Regions from separate parts of the Cytobacillus sp. BC1816 genome, predicted to be linked through region 3. Evidence: riboswitches for the same ligand, from Rfam matches in the RefSeq annotation. Region 3 holds a riboswitch; each other region holds the start of a gene.
What was found. Region 3 has a riboswitch for thiamine pyrophosphate ahead of ACR42H_RS06860 (YkoF family thiamine/hydroxymethylpyrimidine-binding protein). Riboswitches for the same ligand answer to the same signal wherever they lie in the genome.
Positions count from the first base shown of each region.

Region 1: linked by a shared signal. The riboswitch ahead of tenA (thiaminase II) and the one ahead of ACR42H_RS06860 (YkoF family thiamine/hydroxymethylpyrimidine-binding protein) in region 3 are both predicted to bind thiamine pyrophosphate.
Region 2: linked by a shared signal. The riboswitch ahead of tenI (thiazole tautomerase TenI) and the one ahead of ACR42H_RS06860 (YkoF family thiamine/hydroxymethylpyrimidine-binding protein) in region 3 are both predicted to bind thiamine pyrophosphate.

Region 1 covers NZ_CP195611.1:430,258-441,269, reverse strand. Annotated here, with positions in the region: gene ACR42H_RS02280 (MGDG synthase family glycosyltransferase) at 1-30, shown strand, start outside; gene ACR42H_RS02275 (DUF6843 domain-containing protein) at 110-577, opposite strand; gene ACR42H_RS02270 (TIM barrel protein) at 1,090-1,923, opposite strand; gene ACR42H_RS02265 (DUF1287 domain-containing protein) at 2,028-2,735, shown strand; gene tenA (thiaminase II) at 3,073-3,762, opposite strand; TPP riboswitch at 3,822-3,923, opposite strand; gene thiW (energy coupling factor transporter S component ThiW) at 4,480-4,968, opposite strand; TPP riboswitch at 5,081-5,197, opposite strand; gene ACR42H_RS02250 (alpha-hydroxy-acid oxidizing protein) at 5,322-6,431, opposite strand; gene ACR42H_RS02245 (PaaI family thioesterase) at 6,619-6,990, shown strand; gene ACR42H_RS02240 (TVP38/TMEM64 family protein) at 7,065-7,898, opposite strand; gene ACR42H_RS02235 (hypothetical protein) at 8,031-8,168, opposite strand; gene ACR42H_RS02230 (GNAT family N-acetyltransferase) at 8,495-9,043, shown strand; gene ACR42H_RS02225 (TerC family protein) at 9,095-9,877, opposite strand; gene ACR42H_RS02220 (FbpB family small basic protein) at 9,892-10,017, opposite strand; gene ACR42H_RS02215 (hypothetical protein) at 10,336-11,012, opposite strand, start outside.
Region 2 covers NZ_CP195611.1:494,253-505,264, forward strand. Annotated here, with positions in the region: gene thiC (phosphomethylpyrimidine synthase ThiC) at 65-1,849, shown strand; TPP riboswitch at 1,874-1,984, shown strand; gene tenI (thiazole tautomerase TenI) at 2,073-2,681, shown strand; gene thiO (glycine oxidase ThiO) at 2,681-3,820, shown strand; gene thiS (sulfur carrier protein ThiS) at 3,817-4,020, shown strand; gene ACR42H_RS02660 (thiazole synthase) at 4,022-4,789, shown strand; gene ACR42H_RS02665 (MoeB/ThiF family adenylyltransferase) at 4,786-5,805, shown strand; gene ACR42H_RS02670 (VOC family protein) at 5,933-6,436, shown strand; gene ACR42H_RS02675 (VOC family protein) at 6,487-6,864, opposite strand; gene ACR42H_RS02680 (hypothetical protein) at 6,999-7,358, shown strand; gene ACR42H_RS02685 (hypothetical protein) at 7,384-7,515, opposite strand; gene ACR42H_RS02690 (helix-turn-helix transcriptional regulator) at 7,737-7,940, shown strand; gene ACR42H_RS02695 (permease) at 8,008-8,334, shown strand; gene ACR42H_RS02700 (sensor histidine kinase) at 8,432-10,150, opposite strand; gene ACR42H_RS02705 (response regulator transcription factor) at 10,137-10,853, opposite strand; gene ACR42H_RS02710 (ABC transporter permease) at 10,957-11,012, shown strand, end outside.
Region 3 covers NZ_CP195611.1:1,275,789-1,286,800, reverse strand. Annotated here, with positions in the region: gene ACR42H_RS06870 (coproporphyrinogen III oxidase) at 1-1,415, opposite strand, end outside; gene ACR42H_RS06865 (Cof-type HAD-IIB family hydrolase) at 1,667-2,533, opposite strand; TPP riboswitch at 2,765-2,866, shown strand; gene ACR42H_RS06860 (YkoF family thiamine/hydroxymethylpyrimidine-binding protein) at 2,955-3,560, shown strand; gene ACR42H_RS06855 (ECF transporter S component) at 3,562-4,158, shown strand; gene ACR42H_RS06850 (ABC transporter ATP-binding protein) at 4,142-5,842, shown strand; gene ACR42H_RS06845 (energy-coupling factor transporter transmembrane component T family protein) at 5,829-6,608, shown strand; gene ACR42H_RS06840 (alpha/beta-type small acid-soluble spore protein) at 6,829-7,029, shown strand; gene ACR42H_RS06835 (D-glycero-alpha-D-manno-heptose-1,7-bisphosphate 7-phosphatase) at 7,103-7,627, opposite strand; gene ACR42H_RS06830 (YlbF family regulator) at 7,759-8,109, opposite strand; gene ACR42H_RS06825 (DUF445 domain-containing protein) at 8,218-9,363, opposite strand; gene ACR42H_RS06820 (YheC/YheD family protein) at 9,588-11,003, shown strand; gene ACR42H_RS06815 (YheC/YheD family protein) at 10,963-11,012, shown strand, end outside.

The DNA.
Region 1 (11,012 bases), 850 kb from region 3:
TCCATAAGAGCTATCCCAACTTTAAAGTGAAACTTCAATCTGCTGGGCTTTAGAAGTAAGACTCCCGATAAATAAATTACAGCCTGGAATTTCCAGGCTGTTTTCCATTTCAATCAAACGTTTGATTGATCAAACCCTCTTCATAAAGAATATCCTCAATACCAGGGCCATTTCCTTGGTCATCCATGTCCTCACAGCCAACCGAAAAATAGGTATACGAATATTCATATCCATCTCCCTGTACACCGCCTGATCCGCCATGTGAAATACAGCTTTCTGATATCGCTTCACGCTTCCCCTTTTCATCCACATAATAGTACAAGTCATCAATATATCCTTCACTTTGCGGTAAAGAGGTAATGGCATATCCTCTATCATTCACCCGAACTACATCGTATTTCCCTTCTGTCTCAGGCTTAGGGGCATTACCTATTTCATGAACAATTCTTACCTGACCTGTATACCCTTTTGGAATCAGATAAAGATCATGAGTTTTTTCTTCCAGATCAGCCTGCTGAAGCATCCAAAAAGACCCCATTGGCAGGAGGCAAGCGATAAGAAAAGCTGCTGCGTTCAAGGCAACCCTCCTGCCGCCTGGCATCTCGCGGTTCCATTTCCGCCACTCGTCCACTAAAAAGAAAAGCACCGCAGCAAAAAATATGTAAAAAGCAAACCCTTCCATAATAAAATAAGTGAGCGAAGCCAAAAAGGTATGTATAAATGCCGCCGCGGGAAACCGCCATACTGCTAGATTTTTAGTAAAAAGCTCAGAAAGCAGCGACACTGGAACACCGTATATCACATTTCCGAAAAGGCAGTATAAAAAAATCATGATCAGGAAGAAAGAAAACAGTCCCCCTTCAGAAAAGAAAAAAAGAAGCCAAAAACAAAATGTAAAAAGAATAGAAGCCTGCAGGGCCGTTTTTAATTTTAATCCCAGCATAAGAATAAATTAACCTCCTCTTTTTTTGTGAATAACTTCACATATTAGTATACATACAAGGTATTTCCCATACTTACTATAATAAGTAATATCATTAACTTTTCATTTTCAACCTGCACAAAATTAATGCCAGGCGCCCTGCTTCCCTAACTAACAGATCCTTCCTCGATCACCTCTATTGCCCATCCGATTCCTTCTTCTACCATCTTTTCCGGAGGGTTCGTGTGTGGAGTGTATTCCATGACAAAAAATACATCCTTGCATTCTTTAGCTAAAAAATCTATCAGCTTCTTAATTTTATGATGACTGCTATCATTCTCATGAGATGGATGCACAGGCACCCAAATATATTTATCACCCTGGTATTCAACATTATGTAAATGAACCACTCTCACAAACTCGGACCATTTTTCTATATAATTTATGGCCTCCTCGCCTGCGGCCAATATATAATCCCCTATATCGACACAGAGGCTAAGTCCGTATTTCTTCCATGTCTCTACAGGAAAGTGGTCAAGATAATGAATCCCTGCTGGCGATTGCTTGAATCCCAATTTAGGTTCACACACAATCATAATCCCATATTTTCTTTGAAGCGCACTGAGTTTCTTGAGTCCCTCCTCAATGATCTCTGCCGGATTCCCACTGGTTTCCTTTTTAAAGTAAGGGAAGTGCACCAATATGTATTCAGCTCCAAGCCGGGAGATTCTTTCCACTTCCGTCTCAAATTGGACCCAGGCTTCCTCCGGATTCATACCGATCTTTTCCAGCAGATCGTATTTGCTTTGTCCCCGGAAAAGAGGCGAATGAAGACCAAAGCTTTTGTTTGTTTTGCCCAGCATTTCAATAAAACAACGGAAGGATTCCTCATCTTGAAATTCGCCTATCTCAATATGCGGCAAATGACGTTTAAAAAGTTCATGAAACAGCTTGCTGTCTGACAAGATGACACTTCCCGATATCCCTATATGATGAGCCATGATATCCCCTCTTTTATATATTCTTATATCAATCTTATCATACCCCCATGTAACATATTGGAAAATGGTACCGTCTAATCATTAAAATAAATGAGGAGGCCTCTATGATAAAAAGAGTGTTCGCTTCCATAATCGGAATACTGTTATTATTCATTCTTTTATTTCGAGGCGGAATCATTCTGGATTCCATCGGCATTCATTTTGAAAATCCTTTGGCTGCGAAAATGGCAGTGCCTGCTGATTATTCAAAAGCCGATTCAAATCAAAACGGCAGTGCCGATCCGCTTGATATGGTCCTGACAGCCAGAAAAGAAGTGGATCAGCGTACGCAATATAAAAGTGCCTACTATGCGGGGGGCTATCCGCCCGATGGCGAGGGTGTCTGTACAGATGTGATTTGGAGGGGATTCCAGGGGGCTGATGTTTCTATAAAGGATCTTATTGATCAGGATATTGCCGAGAATACGGACTTGTATTCAAGAGTGAAAGGCAGTCCGGATCCAAACATTGATTTCAGGAGGGTGCCAAATCAGAATGTCTTTTTTAGCCGCTTCGCAAAGTCATTAACAACAGAACTGATTCCAGGAGATGTTAAGAACCTTCAGAAATGGCAGCCGGGTGACATCGTGGTTTTCCTTTCTCCTAAATTCGACCATGTTGCAATCATTTCTGACAAACGGACAAAAGATGGCATTCCATACGTCATACATAACTCCACACCATTTGCAGCGGAAGTAAAACTCTCTTCTTTTAAGACTCCTATTACCGCTCATTACAGATGGGATTTTGAAAAAACGCCTGCACTGCCATAAAGCAGGTGCAGGCGTTATTCTTATTAAATAAGAAAGTATAAAATTTTGAACGTCGATAACTGTCTGGCTACCCCCTCAAGGTCACAAGCTTGTCTAGTTGCGGATCCTGAGCAGCCGCCTCCACATTTTGGGCAAGCCACCCAAAAGGCAAAGAACGCCTTTCCGGGAGGCTCGTCTTGTGCTTGAGGCCCACAGGACAAGGAAGGCTTCGACAGCTTAAACATCGCACGACCGAAAGCGACAGCTTTTTGGAGGATGTGGGTCATGCACAGACGTTGCCACAGGAGGTGGTGCTCTTAGTCTGCGTTCCTTTTTGAGCGAGGCGCTTGCGCTTTTCTTATCTTACTGCTGCAGGATTGCCCGCCGGCCACTCTTCGCAGGTATAAGCCATCTCCCAGAAGCCAAGCTCCAGCTGGCAGCTTTTTCGGAAAGCATCCTTCATTCGCTGCCTTTCTTCCGGTGATGCCGCATCAGCAAGCTCATCCAAACGGTTTCTCATATTCATGGTCACAGCTTCGACCCTTAAATTTGCATAAAATGAGATCCATGGATAAAACGGATGGTTCTCATCTGGCTCATATTGCTTCATGAGCTCAAGCCCAATCTCCCAATAAGTCCATGGACAAGGCAATAATGCAGCAAGGATTTCACCCATGCCGCCGGTGTGAGCATGATACATCATATGCTTAACATAATGATCAGCTGTTGGAGGGAGCGGATAACCCTGCAATGCTTCGTAACCCACGCCAATCTGCTGGCAAAAATTATGGTGGGGATGTACTTCGCTGTTCAATACGAATTCTATCTGCTGATTAAAATAAGCAATATCCTTACGCTCTGCTGACTTCGAAATGGCAATACCATAAATATGCATGAACGCATTCAAATACTCAAAGTCCGCTTTAATATAATGGGCCAGTGCCTCTTTCGGCACGTCCCCTCTCCCGATACCCTGGACAAATGGGTGCTCAAATATCAGCTGAAACAAATCTTCATTTTCCTTGCGCAGAATCTCTGAAAAAGTCATAAAAAATAGCCTCCTTATTAATTACAGAAGCTGCCGGGGAAAAAGCATGAGGATATATAACGAGGTCCTCACTGCTTCCCTGCGCTGGCATTATCCAGATCAGGTTCCAAGGGACAAAGGAAAAGCTCCTTATCTCAGCCGTAGCGCCCCTAGCAGTTTTCTTATTTTAAATTTTTTACCGATTTTCTAACTTGACGTTTTTCGCTCATAAGTTTTGGATTTCGCTTTTAACTGTTGAAAATCGCTCATAAATTTTGAATTTCGCCCATAACTCTTTGAAAATCGTTCATAAATTTTAAATTTCGCCCATAACTCTTGAAAATCGCTCATAAATTTTGAATTTCGCCCATAACTCTTGAAAATCGCTCATAAATTTTAAATTTCGCCCATAACTTTTGAAAATCGCTCATAAATTTTGAATTTCGCCCATAACTCTTGAAAATCGCTCATAAATTTTAAATTTCGCCCATAACTCTTGATAATCGCTCATAAATTTCGAATTTCGCCCATAACTCTTGAAAATCGCTCATAAATTTTGAATTTCGCCCATAACTCTTGAAAATCGCTCATAAATTTCGAAATTCGCCCATAACTCTTGAAAATCGCTCATAAATTTTAAATTTCGCTCATAACTCTTGAAAATCGCTCATAAGATCAGCTTGCTATGCTGATCTCCTCTTATCTGCTTACTCATCTAGCTTCTCAGGCCCAAAATCATCACATATTCTGAACCAAGTTCTTCTCTTTAACCTTCGCCAAAACCATCCAGCCTATGGCCGCACCGGTAACGCTGCTGACCAGGAATGGCGGCACAAAGAAGAATGCCCCAGCTGCGCTCCCCATGAGAACCTTTGCAAAAGGGACTGCAAACAATGCACCGATTATGCCGGTACCTACCACTTCTCCAACAGCAGCCCATATTTTCCGGCCGAACTTCAAATAAAGCACACCTGCCAAAAACGCACCGATCATGCCGCCTGGAAAGGCAAGCAGCGTCCCGAATCCAAGCAAATTACGAAGCAGGCCAATCATAAATGCCACAGCTGCTGCAGGCAGGGGTCCAAGCGTCACCGCTGCCAATACATTCACCGCATGCTGAACTGGATAGGCCTTGGCTATGCCTGCCGGAAACCAGAGCAAATGGGATCCCAGTGTCCCAATTGCCACAAATAAAGCCATCGTAGTTAACAATCGGGTTCTGTTCATTTAAACCTCCTTTCTAAATGGCCGCCTGATTGCTTATCAGGATGAGAAGTATGTATACAAAAAAGCCAGATTCCCATAAGGACCTGGCTTGGTTTAAGTATATGAATTGACATATAGTCAAATCCTACTTCCCTCCGCTGGCATTAACCAGATCAGGTCCATAAGAGTCAGAAAGCTATAACGCGCTTTCCTCTCAGCCCTCACATTCGGGGCACCCCTAGTAGTTGCATAGATATTTAGTTTGATAAGCTATCTCAAGCTTAACAAAATATTCAGTCGCTGTCATCATTCTTTTTGCTTAAATACATTTCTTGATGGAATGGAATAGGCGCTCTTCAATTTCTGCTGAGAAACTATCTAATTAGCTGCAGACCTGCCAGCTCCTTTAGACTCCCCACTCCTGCCAGAGAAAGCGACACTTTCGTTTCTTCAATAAAGTTGGCAAGCACATTTTCAACTCCAGCCTGCCCGCCAATCGCCAAACCGTACACATACGGCCGTCCCAGGCAAACTGCGTCGGCTCCTAATGCCAGTGCTTTGACCACATCGGAACCGCGGCGAATGCCGCTGTCAAACAATACTGGAATTCGTCCTTTGACTTCCTTCACGATCGGTCCAAGCGCATCAATCGCCGCAATCACTCCATCAAGCTGCCTGCCGCCATGATTGGAGACTATGATTCCCTCTATCCCCTTTTCAACGGCCAGCCTGGCATCTTCCGGATGGAGAATACCCTTTAATAGAATCGGCAGACTTGTTTTCTCTCTTAACCTTGCAATATGCTCCCAGCTCAATGTTGGATGATGGATATTATCAAGGATTCCCTGAACTACATCACCGTCATGGAGAGTGGCCATAAAGACTGGATCGCTCTCATAGTTTGCTTTTCCATAGCCGAGCTTTAAAGGTGAAAAATTGTTTCTTAGATCAGCTTCCCTCCACCCCATCATCACCGTATCTACTGTTAACACAATCGCTTCATAGCCTGATGCCTCCGCCCGGCGCACCATACTGAACGCAGCATCTTCATAATTGGACCAATATAATTGGAACCATTTTGGACTCGTGCCTGTTGCATCAGCTATTTCTTCAATGGAATAACTGGATACCGTGCTCTGGATAAAAGGAATTCCAAACGAAGCTGCTGCACGGGCAGATGCAAGCTCTCCCTCACTGTGTTCAAGGCGCTGCATTCCTATAGGTGCCAGGAAAACTGGATAAGGATATGTTTTTCCAAATAAATTCACACTTGTATCCGGTACTGATACATCTCTAAGCATTCTCGGCACAATTGAGTATTTTGCAAAGGATTCGATATTCTTTTTCAGCGTTTCTTCTCCCCCTGCTCCTGATTGGACATAGCCAAATCCGCCAGCTCCCATCACTTTCTCTGCTTCTTTTTCCAGTTCCTTAAATGAAATAGGAAAGTTTTCTGCGAAACTAATATTCTCTACTTTTGACATATTCCAGCCCTGCCTTTTTTTGAATTTATTGAAAATAATAACACTTTTTTGGATTTTAAGAAACCATGTAATAAAATCATAAATTCGCAGTAATGCAGCCTTTCCTATACAAATTAAGCTCAATAAGCAGGGATTTCACAAAAAATTGTGAATAAACATTTTAACTTAATGAATTGGAGTGTACAAAATGCAAATCAAACAGCCTTTTGATGATTTTCTGAAATTCCATTACGAAAGAGTCAGTGAAAGCAAAATGAAAGTTACTTTGCCAATCCAGCCGCTCTTTATTAACAGCGCAGGACTGGTTCATGGAGGCATCATTTCCACTCTTGCGGATGTAGCGATGGGGAATATTTTCGAGCCGGATGAAAACCAGATGCAATCCGTAGTGACAGCTGATTTAAAGGTCACTTTCCTAAAGGGTGCGACAGGTGAATTTCTTATCGCCAATGCTCACCTTGTGAAAAGAGGGCGCACCCTCAACCACACAGACTGCCTGATTTATAACAACCAGGATCAGCTGGTTGCCAAAGCATCGGGAATCTTCGCATCTATCTAGAGTGATCCTATCGATGCCTGAATAGTTTCGCTGACAGAGATAGGAGAAACAACCATTAAAGGTTACAGACAATCTTAATAGTTACTATTCTTCTTCTTTTTATACAAGTGAGATACACTGTAGAATACCCCTATCACAGCCGAAACGACTAATAAAAGCTGTGAGCCAGATAAAGATAAGGCATTGGCCCATGAAAGTGAGTAAGCCAGCAGCAAGGAAGTTGCCATTTTGGAAATAGACGCAATTCCCAGGAACTTTTTAAATGAAACACCACCTATACCTGCTCCAACACAAATGATCTCATCTGGCAATATCGGAATAACAAACAGCAGCATTAATATGGTGTTTTCATTTCTCTCCATGTATTTTTGGTATTTGATCAGATGCCGCTCATTAATAAACCGGGCTACAAGCTTTAATCCTCCTATCCTTGCAGTCAAGAACATAACAATAATCCCCGAAAGTGTACCTGTGAATCCAAGAAAGGCAGCAGCAGCGGGACCGAAAACGGCACTTCCGGCAGGCAGTGTTACGGCTTCAGGAATCGGCAAAAGAATGGGCTGTAAAAAGCAAACCAAGAAAAAGATGAGCTTGCCCTCCGCTTCATATTCCCTCAGCATTCTCTCAAACCCATAGGCATCAGTCAGAACAAGTATCTTTGTTAAATAAAAGGTCATAAAAACAATTAACAGCAGACTGAACATATAAATCAGTGCCAGTCTGCTGTATTTCAATCGGGATAACTTGCCTGCAGCAAAAAAGTAAAAGTCCATCACTAATATGACAGCCATGCCTGCAATCATAATCCATTTATAAACCGGCAAAAGTGTCGGCATATAATTAAACAATGTATACAATGCTATTAAAATGATAAGTCCATGAAAACTAACTTCAATTTTTCCATTCATACATTTTCCCCTTCTTGCTTTTCTTAACTATAGTTTAGAGGATAATACTAGGAGGATTAAGCTCCCTTAGCATTAAAATAATCTAAGGCCAGAGACTTAAATATAAAAAAAGCAGGACTTATCCTGCTTTTTTTAATACTCTATCTCATCATAATCCTTAGGCTGCGGAACCGGCTGATCCCCTTTATATTTTCCAAACTCATTGACAAGTTCCCTCTCTTCTTTTGGGCCTTGTGTCTGTTTCTTATTTTGCTCATCTTTTCTAGACAACTCATTCGCTCCTTCCTTATAGTTCTTTAAATTAATATGTACTCATTACTTTCATTTCACGCATAATTAGAAGGATTTTTCCTGCACTCTGTGCAATAGGTAAAAAACAGCAATAGAAAAGGAGGATCCAAATGTTTATTACAGGCGCATGTAACGTGCTGCATAGAGGTCAATAAAGAAAATAAACCTCAAGCCCTGCTGCTATTTACAGACCATGCCGATAGATACAGCCATTTCCCCATTTATAAAGTCATTTAACAACATGGGAAAAAGGTTGAAAAACTGAGATTAAAACCATTCAGATTAATAATAAGAAGGAGATTCCCATGATAAAATTAGAACCTTTTACAGAAAAAGATTTCAATTTGCTCATCAGCTGGATCAGCACACCAGAATTAATGGTTCAGTGGAGCGGTGCCCATTTCAAATTCCCCCTTAATCATGAGCAGCTTGCTAAGTATATAAGCTCTGCAAACCTGGAAACCAGCTCGGAATATATCTACAAAGTTATGGCAAACGATGAAATCTTCGGTCACATTTCCCTTGGCAGAGTTGACCGTATCAACGAAACTGCGAGGATCGGCAAGGTTTTCATCTGCCCCGCAGCACGGGGGAAAGGGTATGCTTCAGAAATGATTCATCAAATCCTGAACTTAGCGTTCCAAGAGCTGAAATTAAATAGAATCAGTCTCGGGGTTTTCGATTTTAATTTGCCTGCTATTAAGATTTACGAGCAGGCAGGGTTCCAAAAAGAAGGACTTCTTAGGCAGACCAATAAAGTTAGAAATATATATTGGAACTTGATAGAAATGAGCATCCTGAAAGCTGAATGGCAGGCAAGCCCCGGGCTCATGGGTATTCAATCAAACGTTTGATTGAATGATCATCTACATAAAAAAAGGCGGATATACTCCGCCCCGCTTGATTCAGCTTGCTTTTTCTTCAGCCGGCACTTCCTGTTTTTCCTTGGAAAGGAACCATCCAGCTAGTGCTATTCCAATTAAGACTACATAGAAAGTAACTTTCCATTCGGTCGACTTGGCAAATCCTTCAGGCAGGATCGCCAGCGCCGGATGGGACATGGTATAGACAGCCAATTTGACACCAACCCAGCCGACAATACCAAATGCTGCAACCTCAAGTCCAGGTCTCCTGTGAAGCAGATCCACAAAGAGGTTTGCAGCAAAACGCATAATGATCAATCCGATCATACCGCCTGCAAAGATGACAAAGAACTTTCCGCCGTCAAGTCCGCCTATATGGCCAAGTCCTGAATCCGGAAGAGCCACGGCGAGAGCTACCGCTGCCAGAATGGAATCTACAGCGAAAGCTATATCAGCCAGCTCAACTTTAAATACTGTCACCCAAAAACCAGATTGTTTCTTTTCTTTCGTTACTCCTGCTTCTTCCTCGCCTTTTTTCACAAGGAATTTTCTTAATATGTGATTAGCCGCGATAAACAGAAGGTATAGTGCTCCAATGGCTTGAACCTGCCATACATCTACTAAATATGAAATCGCAAATAACGATCCAAAGCGGAAAACAAACGCTCCAGCCAACCCGTAAAATAAAGCCTTCTTCCTCTGCTCCTCCGGAAGGTGCTTAACCATAATCGCCAGCACCAGCGCGTTATCAGCAGCTAATAAACCCTCCAGCGCCACAAGCAGCAGCAATACCCATCCATATTCAAGTATTAATGATAATTCCATCTAAACACCCTCCCTTATTTCACCTTTGTGTATTTTTCGTCTAAACGTTTTTCAATTTTAGCCAGCAATTCTTGATCTCTCAGCAGCTCTTCTTTGTTTTTCTTAATTAATTCTGCAAATGATACTTTAGCTTTTTTCATCTTGGTCTCCTTTCTTTCTATTTATTAAGTATTGAAAGCTTCGCACTGTTTCCCTGCAGTTATGTTGATTGAGGATTTCCATTGCCAAGCTATATCAGGCAATAAAAAAACCTCTACCAGCAAGCGGTAAAGGTTTAAAAAAACAAAAAGACCTTTACCCGAAACAGGCAAAGGTCTTGCTAACAACGTTAAGGTTGCCAACAAAGCCGGGAGCTCTTAACTCCGAAATGACGACTCTGCTGTAAAAGCTACTCCCCTTTAGGAGAAACTATTCAACTATACCTTAATCATATTCTATTTTTCTTAAGGTGTCAACTCTTATGCAAATCGGTAATAAACCAGAATGAAGGTCGCAAGGACGAAAATAAAGTTCAGGAAAACAAACACAAATTGATCAGCCTTGGTTTTATGAAGCTTAATAGGCGGGTTATAGAAAGACACTCCTTCAATGATGAAGATAATCAGCACAATATGGATCATAAAATGGCCGATTACTTCTGTCATTCCAAACAGCATCGTGGTTGTAATAAAAATAACCGTCACCACGAAGCCAACTACCCGATTAAGGATCCCTACCACTAGAAGATAACCGACAACAAACTCAATGAAGGCAGCCATAACAACGAATGCAGCCGGTGCAAAGCCGAATGTGGGAACTCCATGATTGGCTACAATATCGAGAGACATGCTTGGATATACCCATTTTTCAACAGCTACCCAGCATAAAGATAAACCTGTGCCTAAATACAGGAATGGAAATCCAACCTGCTCAAGCTTTGTGCTTCCGACCAGCAAGACTCCAATAATGGCAACATAATATCCATAATCAAGCATATGGAAAATGCCATTCTGTAGGGTAACGTACACAAATAGGCCAAATAAAATAACGGCTCCGGCCTTTGTAGAGATGTGATGCGGAATAAGCAGAAAGCCAATCGCTATCCAAGTTAGAATCATTGCAATCGTATTGGTTAAATGAAATTCAGGCGCAAATA
Region 2 (11,012 bases), 780 kb from region 3:
CATATCTGGCACTTCCTTGGTTCCAGGTCTCGTCCTTACATTTTTAATTAGGGAGAGATGATCAATGACTGCAAGTTCTTTAAATCATGAGAGTATTTCTATTATGTCGAGCTTTACTGGCAGCAAAAAAGTATATGTGGAGGGATCCAGGACTGATATAAAGGTTCCGGTGCGAGAGATAGAATTAAGCCCCACTGCCGGAACGTTTGGTGAAGAAGTCAATGAGCCGGTTCGTGTATATGATACGAGTGGACCTTATACCGATCCTCAGTATACGGCAGATCTAAAAAAAGGGCTTCCTGCATTAAGAAGAAAGTGGATTCATGAACGCGGAGATGTTGAAGAGTACGAAGGTCGAAAAGTGAAGCCCGAGGATAATGGGTTTCGCGACAAAAATGATTCGCGTGCCAATCATAAAGTCTTTCCCGGCTTAAACCGCAAGCCATTGAGAGCGGAAAAAGGGAAGAATGTCACCCAGTTACACTATGCAAAAAAGGGGATCATAACCCCTGAGATGGAGTTTATAGCCATTCGGGAAAATATGGAACCGGAATTTGTGCGGTCTGAAGTAGCAAGAGGACGGGCGATTATTCCTTCCAATATCAATCACCCTGAGACAGAGCCAATGATTATCGGAAGGAATTTTCATGTGAAAATTAATGCGAACATTGGAAACTCGGCTGTTTCATCCTCTATTGAAGAAGAGGTAGAGAAAATGACCTGGGCTACCCGATGGGGAGCAGATACAATTATGGATCTGTCTACAGGCAAAAATATTCATACTACACGCGAATGGATTATTAGAAACTCCGCCGTTCCGGTCGGTACTGTTCCCATTTATCAGGCACTTGAAAAGGTTAATGGCATTGCCGAGGATCTTACGTGGGAAGTATACAGGGATACCTTAATTGAACAAGCAGAGCAGGGGGTTGACTACTTTACGATTCATGCAGGTGTCCTTTTGAGGTATGTTCCGCTGTCGGCAAAGCGCTTGACCGGAATTGTGTCGAGGGGCGGATCCATTATGGCCCAATGGTGCCTGCATCATCATAAAGAGAACTTTTTATATACACACTTTGAAGAAATCTGCGAGATCATGAAAGCTTATGATGTGGCCTTCTCCCTGGGGGATGGACTGCGGCCGGGATCGATTGCAGATGCAAATGACGAGGCTCAGTTTGCGGAGCTTGAAACACTTGGGGAATTGACGAAGATTGCTTGGGAACATGATGTACAGGTAATGGTCGAGGGACCTGGCCATGTTCCAATGCACTTAATCAAAGAGAATATGGATAAACAATTGGACATCTGTAAAGAAGCACCATTCTACACACTTGGACCCCTTACGACTGATATAGCTCCGGGATATGACCATATTACCTCTGCAATCGGGGCTGCCATGATAGGCTGGTATGGGACTGCAATGCTTTGCTATGTTACCCCAAAAGAACATTTGGGTTTGCCGAATAGAGACGATGTCCGCGAGGGTGTCATCACGTATAAAATTGCCGCGCATGCTGCAGATCTGGCAAAGGGACATCCTGGAGCGCAAAAAAGGGATGATGCCCTGTCAAAGGCACGTTTTGAATTCCGCTGGAGAGATCAATTCAATCTCTCATTGGATCCTGAGCGCGCTTTGGAATTCCATGATGAAACCCTGCCTGCTGAAGGGGCAAAAACCGCTCATTTCTGTTCCATGTGCGGGCCGAAATTTTGCAGTATGAGAATTTCCCAAGATATCCGGAATTATGCAAAAGAGCATAAGCTTGAAACCGACGAAGCGATACAGAAGGGACTGGAAGAAAAAGCTGAGGAATTTAATAAGGCCGGGGGAAACATTTATCAGTAATCTTTTTATAGTTTAATAGAAATTTATATCCGCTGGGGGTGCCTGTTGGCAGGCTGAGATTAAAGCAAATACTTTAAGACCCTTGGAACCTGATCTGGTATGAATACCAGCGTAGGGAAGTGGAGTATCAGGTCTATATTCCAGGGCCTCATACCCCCACTTTCTATTTTGAAGGTGGTTTTTTATTTACAGAAAATCTAAAAATAGCTTGGGAGCATCGGCTATGAAAAAACAGCTGCATGTTATATCAGATGGAAAGCTTTCTCTAGAGGTTTTTGCTGAGATAGCAGGTAAAGTGGCACCCTTTGCAGACAAGTTCCACTTAAGGGAAAAAAATCGAACCTCAAGGGAGCTATATGAAGGGGTTGAGCTGCTTTGTAATGAAGGAATCCCCATTCATAAAATTGTAATCAATGATCGGGTGGATGTTGCATGGACATGTAAAACAGGTGTTCATCTTGCTTTTCACAGCCTTCCAGTCCATGTTGTCAAAACGCATTTTCTGGATATGCCCATCGGATGTTCTGTACATTCTCTTGAAGAAGCAGAAGAGGCTGCAAAACAGGGGGCTGATTATGTCCTGTTTGGGCACATATTTAGAACCGATTCCAAGAAGGGAGTTCCGCCAAGGGGCACTGGGTCACTTCAGGCTCTTAAAAAGGCAGTAGAAATTCCGGTATTGGCAATTGGAGGCATTAAACCAGAAAAAGTCCCAGAGGTTTTGGAGGCAGGGGCAGATGGCATTGCTGTAATGTCAGGGATATTGCAGGCAAAGGACCCTGTAGAGGCAGCGAAGCTCTTTTCAAATAAGTTAAATGCGGAGGGGAAATGATGAGGAAAATATTTGATGCCCTTATAGTTGGTGGTGGCATTAATGGAAGTTCCATTGCTTTTCAACTGGCTAAAAGAGGGTGTAAAGTGGCCGTTTTGGATAAGGGAAAAATAGCCGGAAAGGCTTCCGGAGCGGCAGCTGGAATTTTAGGAGCCCAAACGGAACTGACAGAAGACGGTCCGCTATTCCAGCTGGCATGCAAAAGCCGATCTATGTACCAGAGCCTGATTCCTGAACTGGAAGATTTATCACAAGTGCACATCGGCTATCAAAATAAGGGTGTATATAAAGTGGCTGCTAATAAAGAAGAGGAGCTGGTATTAAAAAGATTGATAGAAAGCCAGCAAAAAGCGGATGAGCAGGCCGAATGGTTTTCGATTGATGACCTGATCAAACGTGAACCATTCGTATCAAACAAATTGAGGGGGGCCATGTATATACCGAATGACGGACAGGTCCAGGCATATGAATTGTCCCTTGCCTTTGCAAAAGCTTCAATAACCCTTGGCGCAGAAATATATGAGTATACACATGTATCAGATTTTATTTTAAAAGATAAAAAGGTTTATGGAGTCAGAACCGGCCTGGGAGAACTTCTGGCAGATTCCGTTATTGTTGCATCTGGGGCCTGGAGCAGGGAGATTCTTGAAAGAACGGGCCTTTCGCTGCCCATTATTCCGGTTAAAGGCGAGTGCTTCTCAGTCAAGATTGAAAAACCGCTTGTACAGGGAACGATCTTTTCCCACGGATGCTATATCGTTCCAAAGCAATCTGGGAGGTTGGTAGTTGGAGCGACGGTTAAGATAAATTCATTTGATGAGAAGGTGACCTTTGGGGGGATATCCTTGCTGATGGAAAAGGCTCAAAACCTGGTTCCGGAAATCGCGCATGCAGAATGGGAAGGCGCCTGGACAGGAATTCGTCCGCAATCGGCTGATGGGCTGCCTTTTTTGGGGCAACATCCAGCCTGTGAAGGGTTATACATTGCAGCTGGGCATTTTCGGAATGGCATCCTCCTTGCCCCGGCAACAGGAGAGCTGATGGCAGACATCCTCGAAGGCAAAACGGAGCAGCCTAACCCATTTGAGCTATCCCGCCTTGAATGTTTAGTCCATTCGTCAAAAGGGGTGCTTTTATGAATGTTGTCATTAACGGAGATGCTATGGTGCTGCCGGAAACAGTTAATTCTGTTTCACGTCTGCTCGAGCACTTTAATTTGGAGCAAAAGGTAGTCATTGTCGAACTAAATCAGCATATTTTGGATAAATCCATGCATGCTGAAACCATACTGACAGATGGGGATCGAATCGAAATTGTACACTTTGTAGGAGGCGGATGATTTGTTGAAAATTGGACCATATGAATTTAACTCTCGGCTGCTGCTAGGAACAGGAAAATATCCAAACTTTGATGTGCAAAGGGAAGCTGTAGAAGCTTCGGAAACAGAGGTGCTTACGTTTGCTGTACGCCGTATGAACATTTTTGAAGCGAACCAGCCCAACTTTTTGGAAAAGCTGGATTTACAGAAATATAAATTACTCCCTAATACAGCAGGAGCAAGTACAGCTGAGGAGGCCGTCCGAATAGCAAGGCTATCCAAAGCTTCCGGGCTCTGCGACATGATCAAGGTTGAGGTTATTGGATGCAGCAAAACGCTTCTTCCCGATCCAATAGAAACGATAAAAGCAGCGGAAATTCTATTAGACGAGGGATTTATTGTTCTTCCCTATACTTCTGATGATGTCGTGCTTGCCCGAAAACTTGAAGAACTAGGCTGCCATGCGGTCATGCCATGTGCTTCGCCAATTGGCTCAGGGCAGGGAGTCATTAATCCTATTAATCTTCAATTTATTACTGAACAGGCTACTGTGCCGATTATTGTGGATGCTGGAATTGGGAGCCCGGCAGATGCGGCATTGGCAATGGAGCTTGGAGCAGATGGGGTGTTATTAAATACGGCAGTCTCCTCTGCCGATGATCCTGTAAAAATGGCAAAAGCAATGAAACTCGCCATTGAAGCAGGGAGGCTGGGCTATGAAGCAGGCCGAATGCCCAAAAAACGTTATGCATCAGCAAGCAGTCCGGCGGAAGGAATGGTTTTTAGTTGAATGAGCGATACTCCCGCCAGATGTTATTTCCTCCGATTGGCAAAGAAGGACAGAAAAAGCTGAGGGAAAAACACGCCTTGATTGTAGGGGCTGGTGCATTAGGGGCGGCAAATGCAGAAACCCTCACAAGGGCTGGTGTCGGTAAATTAACTATTGCCGATCGAGATTATGTGGAGTGGAGCAACCTGCAGCGCCAGCAGCTTTATTGTGAAGGAGATGCTGTTCGAAAAACGCCAAAAGCGATAGCAGCGGCTAACCGCCTAAAAGCCATCAATTCAGAGGTGGAAGTTATCGCCCGTATTATGGATGTAGGAATACAGGAAATTGAAGAGTTGATTGAGGGTGTTGATTTAATCATTGACTCAACGGATAATTTTGACATTCGCTTTCTGGTCAATGATATATCTCAGAAGCACCGGATTCCCTGGATATATGGAGGCTGTGTGGGGAGCTATGGTTTAAGCTATACCATCTTGCCTGGAGTGTCACCGTGCCTGAATTGCCTGATGGACAAATTGCCATTGGGGGGGACTACCTGCGATACGGCTGGTGTTATTCAGCCGGCTATTCAAATGGTTGCGGCTCACCAGTCTGCTGAGGCATTAAAGATATTAGCAGAAGACTTTGAATCCTTACGCGGGACACTTGTTTCTTTTGATGTATGGAAAAATCATTTTAGTTCTGTTAATGTTTCTTCCTTAAAGAATCCGCATTGCTTAACGTGCGGGACTAATCCAGTTTATCCGTTCCTGGATTATAGAAATCAGACAAAAACAGCACTGCTTTGCGGAAGGGATACCGTTCAAATCCGGCCTTCAGCCCTTCAAGATGTGGATGTTGCTTATCTGGAAAAATCCCTGGTCTCTCAAGGTATCAATGTAGAGAGCAACCCTTATTTGCTCTCATTTAAGATCAATCAGGCCAGAGTGGTTGTATTTAAGGATGGAAGAGTGCTGGTACACGGGGTAAGAGACATTCTCCAGGCCAAGAACCTGTATCATCGTTTCCTGGGATAATGAGTTTTGCCTGTCGCTAAGAGTGACAGGCTCTATTGACTAATAGACAAATAGTAAGTACTTTAAATATCAAACTCGAAATTAGGCTAAAATGAAGGTGAAGAGCATCTAAACAGGAGTTGATAGCATGAAACAGAAAATCCAAAAAATCACACCAAACTTATGGTTTAATACAGAAGCTGAAGAGGCAGCAAACTTTTATACATCGATTTTTAAGAACTCAGCTATCAGCAAGATAACCCGCTATGGAAATGAAAGACACGAACTTAGCGGCATGACAGAGGGAAAGGTTATGACTGTGAAATTCCAGCTGGAAGGACAGGAGTTTACTGCTCTGAATGGCGGGCCAAAATTTAGGTTTAATGAGGCTATATCATTTATAGTCAATTGTGAGAATCAAGAAGAAATAGACTACTATTGGGAAAAGCTCTGTGAAGGCGGGGACATGAAGGCACAGGCTTGCGGCTGGCTTAAGGATCAGTTTGGCGTATCCTGGCAAATCGTACCTGCAGATTTAAGCGAAATGATCAGCAGCCATGATTCTGAAAAAACTGAGCGAGTAATGAAGGCATTGCTCCAAATGGAGAAAAAGATTGATTTGAATTCTTTGAAGAAAGCATTTGAAGGCTAAGCGAAAAAAGACCTGTTCACTCTGCATTTGAAGGACAGGTCTTCTTAGAATTACTTATCCTCTCTCAATAAGTAGTTGTTTCCATCCTGGTCTTTAAACGTAAACATAGTTCCAAAAGGCATTTTTAGCATATCTTCAACTTCCACGCCATTTTGTTTCATTTGTTCATAGGCAGCTTCAATATCAGATGTGCTGAAAAGGATGGATGGGTGGGCAATTGCAGATGGGTTTTGCTGTTCCATGGCTGCCTTTGAATAAAGAACTAAAGTTGTAAATTCTTCATTGCTTGGACCAACTTCAATCCAGGCAGCATTTGGTCCCATAGGCTGTTCGAGCTTTAGAACAAACCCCATTTTATTCAGCCAAAAATCTTTTGCCTGTTCCTGGTCTTCAACGTATACTGTGATTTTTCCAATTTTATTGATCATAGCTAAGTTCTCCTTTTTATATAATAAGGATTTTATCAGTCCATTGCGGCAAAAACAATTTCAGTATGGAAAGGTTCGCGTGAATTTACTCCTAATTGGAGATAATTACTGTAAACATTGAGAGGAGAGGGGTTATGAACATAGATTCCATACGTTTTACCGATCCTCCTGTCCATCATCAATTTCCGCCGTTATATGAGAATTTGGGTCTTCCCGAGGTTTCTTCCTTTATTGAGCAAAAATATGATTTTGATTTTACTGCAGGAAAAACAAAAAGAACTGGGCATGGAAGCATTCGAATGTATAAGCAATATGGAGAGCTCAAGGTGATAATCTCTGAAAAATTGACCGGATTCGGACCAAAAAGGCTTGAAAAGCTTGCGAGTATGCTGATGGAAGAGGTTAAAGAACGATTTATCAGCAATATAGAAGCTGAAACTAAAACAAGAAAGGTATACCACATGCATTTTGGCCGTAATGACAGGGGGAAATAGGGACAGTTTAACTGTCCCAAATGGCTTACTTGGTGTTGTCTCTTTGAGCTTTTAAAGCGACTCTTTCAAGACCATTTTCTCTGTCATCCGCAAATTCTGTATTTTTTGGAAGTGCATTATTCTTATGATTTGATTGGTTCTTTTTGTTCTTTTCCATGATTTTCACCCCCTTTATTTTCATTAAGGCATGTCCGTTTTTAGTTTGCATTCTTTTTATGAGGCTATGCCTTAAGTTTTTCGGACACTCAGGGAAATAAAAAAATTAAAACATAGAGAAGTACTTTGGTATGTATGCTGTATTTTTCTGTTAATGATGTAAAGTTTACTTGACGTTAAAGAAACTTTACATTAACCTGTACTTTGGGTGAGGTGAACGAATTGAAAAATAATTTAGTCGAGTTTCGCAAAAGGCATGGCTTTTCACAGGATAGGCTGGCGGCTAAACTTGGGGTCTCCAGGCAGACAGTAATATCCATAGAGAAGGGCAAGTATTATCCCTCCCTCCCGCTCGCATTCGAATTGGCAAGAACATTTAGTACCACAATTGAAGAATTATTTATTTATGAAGGAAAAAAAGATTAAGGGGGGAGCCGGATTGAAGGATCGGTATCAGATTACATTTCTCATTTTAGGATTATTCTTTTTGGCGATGAGCGGTTTTATCGTCTATGCAGGGGTTATGGCTGATTCTGCCCCGCCGTCCGAGTCATATATCATGATTGGAATGGCGGTAATGTGTTTTTGCTTAAGCTATTTGTATCCTCAATTTAAACAGAAAGATGAGCGGATGAAGCTGATCAGGGAAAAAGGGATGTTTGTCTCTTTTTTTGCCATGATGATGTATTTAATTGCATTTAACCTGGGGCTGAAACTGGATCTAATTTTATTAACGGCAAGTGAAGCCGTTAATATTTTATCGACTTTGCTGATTTGTACCGTGTTTTTATCTTTTGTTATTTATTCGAGGATTTATTGATAAAAGATGGCATTCACAGAACTCAAAAATATCAATCAAACGTTTGATTGAATTGCAATATACAGCAAAAGAGTGCACTTTGCACTCTTTTGCTGTGTTAATCGACTGGCAGCATAATCCGGATAAGGGTGCCGATTTGCGGCTCGCTTTGAACATTGATGGTACCTCCATGGAGGTGGACAAGCTGTTTGGTGATGGCCATGCCAAGTCCTGATCCGCTTCCGGTTTCTCCTGTATGGGTTCCTCTATAGTAGCGGCTGAAGAGCTTTCCAAGTGTGGCACTGTCCATGCCGATGCCATCATCCTTAATGTTAATGACAATCAGATGTTCTTCTATGGAAGAGAGGCTAACGGAAATGGCTGTGCCTGGCGGGTTATATTTAATCGCGTTGGCTATGATATTATCCAAAATCCGCTGAAACCATTTGGGATCAATGGAAGCCGTAATGGATTCAGGATGCGGAATGAAATGGAATGTTCTGTCCTGATAGACTGGATCATTAATGTAATGAATGATGATTCGGCGAATGAATTCGTTTAAGCCGGTTGGCATTTTGGCAATTGGGAGAGCATTGTTCTTGAGACGGTAGGTTAACGTTAAGTCCTCCAGCAGATCCATCATGTAATCCGACTTTTCAGCCATTATAAGGGCGAACTCCTTTGTTTCCTTTTCGGACCATGTGTAATCATTGGAGGCAAGCATTTGAGCATATCCGGAAATGGAGGATAGCGGAGTTTTTAAATCATGGGAAAGGCCGCTGATCCATTCTTCTCTTGTATTGGCCATTATCCGCTGCTGCTTCTCATTTTGCTGAAGAGTTTCGGTAAGCTGTGTTAAGGTTGCAATCAATTCTTTATAAAGACGGAACTTTCTTTTCAATTTTCCTTTTTTGCTGAGTGTTACCGGCCGGCCATAGACATCTGCAGGCTCCTGATACAGCCCTCTCCCAAGGTTTTGAATCCATTTCATTAATGTCAGCAGAGGAACACCGAATTTGCGCGCATACCAGAGAGTTCCACACAGAAGCAGCAGAAATGCCATGACAAAAATGATAATGAGACTTCTATTTAGACTTTCAAATAAACTTTTTTCCAGAGTCGAAGCCTTATTGTCAGCAGGAATCCCTAACAGGATGGCACTTTCTGTGTTTGGATCAAAGTACACTGCTGGTGTGCTGCCTTCCGTATCCTGCTCTGCGAATAGCTCTTTGACTGAGTATTTGTTTCGCTGATTTTTGGTTCCATACTCATCCACTACAGTACCTGTGGGAGTAATAAGCTGGACCCAGGCATTTTTCCTGGATAGTTCGTTCTCTGCGTTTTCAGAAAGGTTCAGCTTCTGTTGTTTCCAATCCACACGTGGGGATATTTGATTCAGAAGTTTAGTCTCAGCCTTGGCTTTTCCAAAAAGGACAAAATACGGTTTAGTGCGGATCTTCCAATATGTATAATGGGCTTCACTGCTTTCCCCATAAGTAATGGCGGCGATTTCACTTTTCTTTAACTTTTTAGGAGCTTTATCCGGCATATTGAAAGCGCCCAGAACATCTCCGGCTTCATTAATGGCAAGGAGCCATCCATTCTGTTCTTTTGCCAGTCTTTTCAATTCCTCTTTAAAAACAGCCTTCCCGTCTTTAAAGCTAACATGGTCAGATACAAAATAATCTTCAGCTTTGGAGAGATCCTGTTTGGACTCGAAATCCATCATTGAAAAACCAAGAAAAGCCCAAAAAGAAATCAGAATGATAAAAAAGAGCACAAAAACGGTAATCAATTGGACAAAAAATTGAAAGATGAATCGTCTATGGATGTTCATGAAGACTGCCTTCCGGAACAAATTTATAGCCAAGTCCCCTTACTGTAATAATGTGGCAGGGGCTGCTTGGATTGCTTTCAATTTTCTCCCGGAGCTTTCGGATGTGCACCATGACCGTGTTGTCCTCCCCGAATCCTTCTTCTCCCCATACATGCTCATAAAGCTGGCTTTTGCTGAAAAGCTGATTGGGATGTTTGCTTAAGAACAGGAGAAGCTGGTAGACTTGCGCTGGCAGGTCTATCCTTTTTCCAGAAACAGTAACTTCCCCTGCTGAAGTATTGATTTTAATTCTTCCAAAATCATAGATTGTCTGTACGGGAACAGGCTGACTTCCTTTATGGCGGCGCAAGTGTGCTTTAATTCGAGCAGCCACTTCAAGCGGATTAAAAGGCTTGGTAATATAATCATCTGCTCCTAGGGCAAATCCTGAAAGTTTATCAAGGTCGGTGGATCGTGCAGTAAGAAAGAAGATGGGAGCATCAGTCGTTTCTCTTATTAAAGGGCAAATATCAAAACCGCTGCGGTCAGGGAGCATCACATCCAATAGAATGAGATCATAGGTATTGGCCCGGCAGAGTTCTAATGCTTGTGCAGCAGTAGAGGCGGTATCGATATTTCTAAATTGTTCACGCTGTAAAATCGTGCATAGCATGTGCAAAATGGCTTGTTCGTCATCAACAAGCAGTAATCTTGAATCTTGCATGGTTATTCTCCTAATCTAGTTTGTTCAAACCTATCATATCACTCTATTTCCAAAAATATAGGAATTAAGGAAAAATTAAGGCGGTATTTCGGAGTGGGTAAGATTGACGGTATATACTTTAATCAGAATCACGATGAAGGGAGCATGGAAAATGTTTGT
Region 3 (11,012 bases):
TTCGGGTTTGCAAAATGAGTGATTTTCCCTGTCTGAGGATCAATGAACTTACTGGAGGCCCCGCATCCAAGCCCGATGATTGTCTGCTGTTCTTCCATAATCATGATGTTATAGATGCTTTCCTGATTCGGAAGGGCATAGCCGACATTTTCAAGATTGCCGAGAATATTTTTCTGACGGTAAAGATAATAAGGATGGTAATTATGCTCTATTGTCCAATCCTCAGCCATGTCCATCATTTTTTCAATTTCTTCCCGCTCGGCAACTTTATATTTTTTCTTGTTCTTCGTCATTTCCGAAGCTCGTTTAAAGGATAAAGTATGAACTGTCAGGGATTCCGGCATTAGTTTCTCAGTTTCATCCAAAGTATGCGAAAATTCCTGCACACCTTCTCCTGGGAGCCCAATGATCAGATCCATATTGATGTTATTCATTCCCATATTGCGAGCCAGATGGAACTTATCCACGGTTTCTTCCACTGTATGGTGGCGGCCAATGGCTTTCAGTGTCTCCTGAATATAGGACTGGGGATTGATGCTGATGCGGTCAATATTCCATTTTTTCAGCACTTCAAGCTTTTCAGGTGTGATTGTATCCGGACGGCCGGCTTCCACAGTGACCTCCCGTATGTTTTCTACATCTGGAAAAGAGTCATACATTTCCTCATAAAGCATATCCATCTCCTCCGCCGTAATGCTTGTCGGAGTCCCTCCACCATAATAGACAGTAGTAATTTTCACATCATTTTCTTTCAGCCACTCGCCAATTTTGCGCATTTCAAAATGCAGACCGCCAAGGAATGAGTTTACTGAACCCTGCCTGCCATTAATCGCATATGCAGGAAAAGTGCAGTACGCACATTTTGTCGGGCAGAATGGGATACCAATATATATGCTGACTTCATTTTTTAAGTCATAAAGATCCGGTACGACAGCAAGCTGCCTGTCTACGATATTCTGCATAAGCTGGATTTTTTCATCTGTAATCAAATACTCTTCCTTCAGCTGCTGATGGACTTCATGGAGAGGTGTCTGCTGCTGTATGGCACGGTGAAGCAATTTTGTGGGACGTACCCCAGTCAGAATTCCCCACTTCTGGGTAATGCCTGTCCATTCCTGCAACACAGTCAGATATACATGGGATACTGCATTTTTTATTTGTTTGAAATTCTCTTTTTCTGACTCAGCCGGTATGAATTCCTTCTCAAAATTTGCTGAAAGATTCTTGCCATCTTTATCAGAAAGCCTTGCCATGGCTTTAATGTGCTTTCCATGTTCAAGCTGAAAATTAATTGTCAGATTGGCTGCGGCATTCTCACCCAGCATCACTGCACATTCTTCAAAAAAGAGGTTCCCGATCAGCCGGAGCGGCCGGTGGAACCGATCATCCTGTATACCTAAAATTGAAATCTTCAAATTGATCACCTTTTTTAGAAAATATATTAATCTGTCGATGTCTTTTTTTCTTGGGGCAGCTGCAAAGTGTCTATTTTTCATGTTGACAAACTTCTTTTAGTGTACAGAAATGGGGAAACAAGGTCAATATAAGGGAAAGGATTCCTGTTGGATTACTTATATATATTCATTCTGCTTCTTTTCTCTTTTTCCAGTATCGTAAAGCAAAAAAAAAGAGCCGATTAGACTAATCGAACTCTCTTTCATTGATGTTATTTTAATAGATTCATTTTCTTCAGGAAATCAATTGGATGCTGTTTGCGGAAATGTTCTTTAACCATGTAGCTTACGCCGTTCTGGTCATTGGATCGAGTCAGCCAGTCTGCTGCTTTTTTGACTTCGGCAGGGGCATTGCCCATAGCCACACCAAGGCCGGCAGCTTCAATCATTTCCAGATCATCCTCCGAGTCACCTATAACGACCATTTGGTTTCGTGAAATTCCGAGATGTTCACATAAATAGAGCAAACCATTCAGCTTTGAAACTCCGGCAGGAACAATGTCCATCCGAAGATCACTTAACTTAATGACTTCTACATTTTCAAACATGCCCCTAATGGCTGCCTGAGCATCCTCAAGGTCGCCTTTATCTTCAAAATACACTTCAATTTTTGGCGGTGTGACCGGCTCATCTAAAATGGTGTCACTTAATGAATCCACAAATTGCTGCGAGTAAAAAATGGGATCGCCGGTTGTAAAAACAGTTTTAGCAAGCATATTGGTATTTAGCTTGGTTTTGTTGGCAAGGGAATACTTTTCGTGCACCAGCCTGATTTGACAGGTAAAGCCTTCAAGCAGACGCACGATTTCAAACGTTTCATCTTCCTGTATCCTTTTTACAAATATAGGCTTTTCCTGAGTAGCAGCAATATAAGCCCCCCTGTGTGTGACCAGCAAGGAATTGATTTTCAATGCTTTGGCCGCTTTTTTCGCGGATGGAAAGCTTCTGGATGTGACAAGTGTTACATAAATTCCTTTTTGCTGCACATATTCAATCGCATCTTTTGTTGATTTATGAAGTCTTCCATTTGATTGGAGTAGTGTTCCGTCAATATTTAAAGCAAGCATTCTATATATCATCCATTTTGCCCCCTATTCTCGGTGTGAAATTGTCCTATTACACTTTTATGAAGGGAAGGATTGGATTAGAACATGACATGGACAATGCAGAATTTTTTTTCACAGCTGACCTGTGCCAGTGAAGGCGTTTATCTGTTTTCATAGATCATTTGATTTAAAGAATTATAAATTAGTCATTTACAATTTGTATACTCCGTATTAAGATGGAGTCAATAAAAAACTGCATATCTTATTTTGCACTAGGGGAGCTTTTTGGCTGAGAAGAACAATCCGTTCTGACTCTTATCACCCGATCTGGATAATACCAGCGTGGGGAAGTGCAGGTGAACGGCTATCATTTCTAGTGTATTGATATCATTCAACTGCATTTCCTTATGGGAATGCAGTTTTTTAATTTTATATAATCCAGGAGGATGGCAAAATGCAGGAAAATTACTTATGCGGAACAAGCGAGATTACAGGGTGCAGGTTTTCGATTTATCCAATGACTGACAGGTTTGTGGATGTTATTTTATCTGCTCTAAAGGAAGTGGATACAAGCAAAGTATGGATGGAAACAGATGATGTGAGCACTTGTGTGCGCGGCAGGTCCATTCATGTTTTTGATGTAGTCAAAGCTATTTATCTTGAGACTGTTAGGCATGGTGACCATGTAGTGTTTAACGGCACATTTTCAAATGGATGCCCCGGGGATACTGCCGGAGATGCTTATCTTGCTGAAAATGAAGATAGGGCGAATGAAAAAAAATCTGCAGGAATCAGCCAGGAGGTCGCTGTACAGTTCGCGCTTTATCCGATGGGGATTCCTTCATACATGGACGTCATTATGAACCAAGTCGAGCTCGCTAAGGCTCAGGGAACGTTTACTGAAGGTGTGCATTATGCTTCAAGATTAGATGGAGATGCACACGATGTTTTTAAAACGCTGGAAGATGCTTTCGAAAGCAGTAAGAAAAGCGATTCCACTCATATTGTCATGACGGTGAATATGTCTGCGAACAGTCCTTCCAAGAAGGGGGCTGTGTAATATGCTAGAAAAATGGAAGCTTCGTGAGGTCATTGTCCTGTCTGTACTCGCTGTTGTGTTTGCAGTTGTATACCTGGTGTTCATGCAATTTGGCAACGTGTTATATGGGATGTTTGGCTTAATTGGCTATGATCTGATTTTTGGCATTTGGTTTATTGTTTCAATCATCTCAGCGTATATAATCAGAAAACCCGGAGCAGCCTTTTTATCGGAAACCATCGCAGCAGCCATTGAAGTCATGATTGGCAATGCAGTAGGCCCTCGCCTGATTCTTTCAGGCATGATTCAGGGGATTGGAGCAGAAGCTGTTTTTGCGGCAGCAAAATGGAACAACTACCGGACATGGGTTTTAATTGCTGCCGGCATGGGCTCTTCTGTTACAAGCTTTATTTGGGGCTATTTCATTTCCGGCTATGCAGCCCTATCACCCGATTATGTTACTGCGATGTTTTTTGTGAGACTAATTAGCGGTGCTTTGCTTGCTGGATTGCTAGGGAAATGGCTGAGTGAGAGTCTTGCTAAAACGGGGGCATTAAACAGCTTTCCTATCGGAAAAGAGCTGAGAAGGGAAAAATCCCAAAATGGCATTACATCATAACCAGCCTTTATTAATAACTGAACAGCTTTCCTTCCGGCATGAAGAAGTGAAGAATCCTGTTTTTAAGAATGTGAATTTCAGCCTTTACCCAGGGGAAGCTGTTCTATTATTAGGCCCCAGCGGCTGCGGAAAAAGCACGCTTGCTTTCTGCTTAAATAAATTATATCCGGAAGCCGTTGATGGCGAACTGAATGGCACCATTTCTTTCAAAGGAAAGATTCTGGATGAATTCCGGCCAGGTGAAATTAATCAACACATCGGCATTGTGTTTCAGGATCCGGAAAGCCAGTTTTGCATGCCAACAGTTGAAGAAGAGCTGGCATTTGGCCTTGAGAATATGAAAACACCTCCTGAAGAAATTGAGAGCAAGATAGATGAAGCACTGGAACTTGTTCATCTTCTGTCATTTAAGCATGCCTTAATACATACCCTTTCGGGGGGACAAAAGCAAAAACTTGCACTTGCATGTGTATTGTCATTAAATCCGGATATCCTGATTTTGGATGAGCCGACAGCAAATCTTGACCCGGCTTCAAGCTATGAACTTACCCGCATCATCAAAGAGCTTAAAGAGGAGCAATCCTTTTCCCTTCTAATAATTGAGCACAAGCTGGATGATTGGATTGATTTGACCGACCGCTGCGTGGTGCTAAACCGGGATGGAGAAACTTTATTTAATGGAAGCACTGCAGACTGCTTTAATAAATATGCAGAAGAACTTACGCTTGAGGGTATCTGGCTGCCAAGCGCAGTAAGAGCAGGCCTATTAGGAAAAAAAGCAGGGATTTACAAAGGGGAAAATCTTCCGTTAACTGATCGGGAATTAATTGATGGATTTGTAAATCCCTATACTGCACTTCAGATTTTAGATAACAGGAAGACAATACATCAAGTCTCTGAAGAGCCGGTCATCCTATCGGCAGAGAATCTTTCTTTTCATAAGGATGGGAAGGATTTGCTTAAAAATATTAGTTTTTCAGTTAATAAGGGTGAATTTGTGGCAATAGCCGGTTCAAATGGATCTGGAAAAACAACGCTTTCCAGACTGCTGACAGGATTATATGCTCCATCCAAAGGCAACATCCTTTTTTATGATCGCTCCCTTTCCCAATGGAAGGAGCAGGAGTTAAGACTAAAATTAGGATACGTTTTTCAGAATCCCGAACACCAATTTATTGCAGATTCTGTTTATGAGGAAATCGCCTTCAGTCTGAGAATACAGCGAATGACAGATGCCGAAATACAAAAAATGGTTGAAGATGTTCTGCATCAAGTGAACTTGCTCCAGCACGCTGACATGCATCCTTTTTCCTTAAGTCAGGGACAAAAGCGGCGGCTAAGTGTTGCATCGATGCTGGTGAATGAACAGGATATGCTGCTCCTTGATGAACCAACATTTGGACAGGATGCCAGGACCTCGGCGGAGCTTATGGCGCTTTTGGAAACAAAGATCCATAGCGGAGGCTCCGTGGTAATGATCACTCATGACATGGAAATCCTGCATTCCTATGCCGATAAAGTGATTGTCCTTTCAGAAGGAGAGAAGATTTACGAGGGATTGCCTGATTCATTATGGAAGGAACATGAGATTATGAAAATGGCTTCTCTAAAGGTTCCTTACACAGAAAAACTCAGGAACAAACTTGATGCCATGGATGGGAGGAACAAGTTTGCTCTTACATGAATTTAACCCAAGCATAAAAGCTCTGACTGTGATTGTCTGTGTATTGATTTTGTCCCTTTTCTTTGACCCGGTTACTCCTTTTCTGACCTTAGTGGTGACTGCAGGGGCCACCTTTATTTTTGGTAAGGTTTCATTCAAAAGATGGATTTTACTTTTCTCGCCGTTTATCTTCATGGCTATAATATATATTTGGTCAGCTCTGATTTTTTCAAAGACTATTGAAGGAGAGACCATCCTATGGACATGGGGAATCTTCACATTGACTGAGGAGGGCTTTCAGCGTGCCCTATCTCTTGGCATGAGGGTTTTAAGTTTTACCTCGCTGTCCCTTCTGTTCATTTTAACCACAAAGCCGACAGAATTCCTGCTCAGTCTTATGCAGCAATGCCGGCTCTCTCCAAAGCTTGCATATGGAATCATGGCAGGCTATCGGTTTCTGCCATTAATGAAAGATGAATTTGAGATTATCAGAAGCGCCCACCGGATCAGGGGAATCCCCAAAGCCCGGACACTTTCTGAAAAAATCGCAGAACTTAAGAGGTATTCAGTTCCTCTCCTTGCCGGAGCGATCCGTAAAGCAGAGAGGACAGCAATGGCAATGGAATCAAAAGGGTTCACCGGAGATAGAAACCGGGATTTCTATCAAAAAATCTCTGTTTCCTGGAAGGATTGGGCATATTTCGCCTTTTTTATAGGAGCAGTGCTGGCAAGTGCCTATATTTCATGGCTATTCGGTTTTCTGCAGCTTTACAATGGCGAACTTTAGAAATTCATGTGCGGATGGAGGAAATTTATGTGCGGATAAGGTTTTTTCTGTGCGCTAATGCCCAAATTATATGCGCATAGCTGATTTCAAGTTAAATACACATTAGAGTCAGTCGAAAATTACCTTAATTTACCATATACACCTATGAATAAATCTTATTTTCTCTCCTAAAGCTATGAGTGTAACAATCAAGAAAACTACACCAAAGGAGATGATTTACATGGCAAGAAACAGCAATTCTAATCAGCTTTTAGTATCAGGAGTCAGCCAGGCAATTGATCAAATGAAGTATGAAATCGCAACAGAATTCGGTGTGAACCTTGGTCCGGAAACATCTTCAAGAGCAAATGGATCAGTAGGCGGAGAAATCACAAAGCGCCTGGTGCAAATGGCTGAGCAGCAGCTTGGCGGAGCACGCTAGTCCTTCCACGCAATCATAGTAAAATAAAATGCCGCTTCCAGACAATCCTGGAAGCGGTTTTTTTACTACTCCTCTATTTAAGCATTTGCAAAATATCTTCCACTGCCTCAAAAAGTGAAGAGGCCTGGATATCTGCACTAGTTGGATCAGAGCCGATGAAAACAGTTTTACAGCCAGCCTTCTTGCCTGCCTCAATGTCCCGCTCGTGATCACCTACCATAATGCTCTTAGCCAGATCAAGATGGTGCCTTTCCGCCAATTCCACCAGCATGCCTACATTTGGCTTGCGGCATTCGCACCCTGCTTTCGGTTTATGAGGGCAATAGGCCACCTCTTTAATATGACCGCCTTTTTCTGCAACAAGCTCCTGCAGCCTTTCATGGATTCTCCTTAGCTCTCTTTCTTTCAAAAAACCGAGTCCCACGCCGCCCTGATTGGTCACAACAAAAATTTCATATCCAGCTTGGGTCAGCTCTGCCACAGCTTCTGCTGCTCCTTCAAGTAAATATAACTGCTCAGGCTTGTTAACGAATTTCACCCTATCTGATAAAACCTCGTTCAAAACGCCGTCCCGGTCCAGAAAAATAGCTTTTTTCAATTTACTGCCCCTTCCTTTAAATCAATATCTATCATAAAGGTACCCAAACCTCGTTCAGTTTAATATAGGAAGATGCTTATTCTTATAAAAAAAACCCCCGAAATCAATTCCGGGAGTATTCCAATACTGATTTATTCAACTGCACCATAAAGCTCTTCAAGAGGCTTCATGATGATTTTGTTCATTTCTGCAATCATCATGCTCATGCGCTGTTCTGCTTCCATAAGCTTTGAGATTTGGGCGTGCTGCTGTACAAGTGCGACTGTCTTTTGTGCCTGCTCTACTTCTTCCTGTGTAATATCCTGGCCCATCATTTGTTTTTGCTGAAGTTCCATCTGGATTTTGCGGAAGTTATCAAACATTGCTTTGGCAGACGGATCTGCATTTACATCATCGTATGCTTGTTTTAGAGCCTTATATTCATCGCTTTCCCGCACCGCTTTTTCTAATTCATAGGCTGAATCATATAAATTTACTGCCATAAAAAAACACTCCTTCCAATTCTCGTTCAGTAAGGAAAATTCATCTTCCCCATTTTGAACATCCACTACACTATAACAAACTATGACAGTAAACGCGAGGCGATGCCCTTAATTAATCAATATGGCTATGAATCCTTGAATGAGCCCGATAATCCCCCCAAGGAGGACCCCTAAATTAGTAATCATTTTTAACTCGCTTTTTATTATGGAAAAGACCATTTCTTCCAGTCGTTCCACCGAAAAATTGCTGACCTGTTCACGGACAATTTCGGCGAGACGAAGTCTTTCCATGAACATTTCAGTTTTTTCTGAAAGCCAATCAGAAAGCATTTGAACACTTTTAGGAGCCACTTCATCTATTAATACTGTCCTATAAGGGGCCATAAAAGATGAAATAGGCGTTTTAAATAAATTCTCCAGATTAATGACCTTATGGGCAATATTCTTTAATACTGAAAGAATCTGTTCTTTTTCAAGCTGCTCTTCAATAACTGCAGTGTCCATTTCAAGAACTTTATCCCACTCTCTTTGTAAAAGAGCAGTAATCAGATCGGATGTTCCCTCATTACTTAAAAACTTTATGATTTCCGGCTGAATTTTATCTGCAATATTGATGTTCCCCATGAACATCTGCAGCATGTTGCTCAGCATGCCGCTGCGTTCACGGACAAAATCATCTGCCATTCTTTGTATTCTTAATTTCCCTTCAATGCTGGAAAAATAATCAATCCCTTTTTGAAGGATCGTTGAACTGATTGCCGGGATTTTTTCATCCATTTTATCTAAAAGAGCCTGAGGAATAACATCTTTAAGGGGCCGGCTCCGATATTCACTAATGATTTTTTCATATTTCTGCTCAATTAATAAGTTAATGCGGTTTTCTGCTTTCGCTTGCCCATCCGCGATTCCAAACGCTTCAAGTATGTCCTCTGCTGATTTTTCCGACAGCAGGATAGTCTCAAGCTCTTTTTGAACCAGCCCAGTCATATCACTCCGAAATTGAGCATTGATGAACTTTTTCTTGATGCTTTCTGGTGTCAAAAGATGATTAACAACAAGCTTGCCCATCTGATCAGCCATTTCATCCCTTCGTTTAGGAATCAGACCCGGGGTAAATGGAACCTTCCATTTACCTATGTAAACGGCTTTATAAGGTTTAAAGAGCATTTTAATAGCCAGGTAATTAGTAAACCCGCCAATGAGAGCCCCAATTAACATCATTAAAATTATTGTCATTGCAATTTCCATACTCATCTCTACCTTCCTTAAGTTACAAGCGCCTCTCTAGACGCACCATTTTATTGCCCAGAACATACGATATGGCATCAGCTTTTGCCTATTTTTTCATTATACAGTGAAAACTTCATCAATGGGAGTTTTGCACTTCCTGCCGCAGGTTAAAATCAGCAATCAATTTGTATACAGCATGCGGATTTTTAGAAAAGGCTCAAATAAAGATTAACAAATGAGGAATGATCATGTCAGTTTCTTTATTGCCTATTACGATTGTTCCGGTAAAAATGTTTCAGGAAAATCAATTTCGCATTCAAATTAGCCACTCTCTCGTGCATTACTGGAATATTGATTTGCAAATGCCCCATTTGCTGCAAATCGGCAAGCACACCATTCAGATAACCATTGAAGGAGCAAACATTACGAAAGATGAGCTTGGTTTCAGTGAGCCGCTTCTACAGGAATGCTGCTTGCCAATTGAAGATCTCCATTTTGTTGCCAGTTACTCCCGAAAGGACCTTACTATTACTGCCGGACCGATTATAGGGCTGATGACAGATTTCAATGATAATGGCGAAGAGCCTGACTTTCGCTCTATTCATTCATTTTGCGAAGAATTGCATGAAGTTGTTTCAAATATGGGGGGATATTTTTATGTGTTTCACTTTAGGGATTTTATTAAAGGCAGTCTGCAAGGATACTGCCTTCAGGATAGAAAATGGATAAAACATCCGGTTCCTTTGCCGAGTGTAATCTATAACCGGATTCACTCCCGAATGCTTGAAGCAAGTACCGCTTTTCAATCATTTAAAAACAACCTTATAAAATTTAATATCCCAGTGTTTAATGACCGTTTTCTATCAAAAAAGGAAGTTCATAACCTGCTCTTTTCTGAGGATCATATGCAGCCATATCTGCCTGATACGGCCATAGGAGATGAACAAACCATTATAGATATGCTGGCCAGACACAGACTATTATTCCTAAAGCCCATTCACGGCAGCCAGGGCCGGAATATTATCAGGCTGAGTTTAAACGGCGAAGAAATAATGGCAGAACTATCGACCGGAAACGGCAGGGAGAATACAATCACTTTCAAAAATTATACCCGCTTTGTACAGTGGTTCCAGCAATACCAAAAGAAAACCATTTTTCTGGCACAGCAGGCCATCCCTCTGCAAACCTTTAAAAACAGGCAACTTGATTTCCGTGTGCTCTGCCACAAAAATTTTCAGGATATCTGGAAAGCCACTTCTGCAGTCGCTAGGATTTCTGCTGAGCAGCAATTTGTTTCAAACATTGCCAGAGGCGGGGAAATCATGAAACCTCTAAGAATTTTCTCGATGCTGTCTGATCAGAAAACAGCGGTTCAGCAGCTGGCCTTATTGAAGGAGCTTGCAGTTGAAACAGCAACGATCATCAGCCAGAAATGCGAAGGGTTTGTCGGAGAACTCGGAATTGATATTGGTTTAGATACAAATGGAAAACTATGGATCATCGAAGTGAATTCTAAGCCCTCCAAAAATTTCGAAGACAAAGAAAAAAGAGTAAGACCCTCAGCCAAGGCACTGATCGAATATGCAACGGCTTTATCATTCATCCATAAAGGAGGATTACAGCATGCTTTCATTCGGAATCATGACATTGAACAAACGGAGTGAACAGCCATA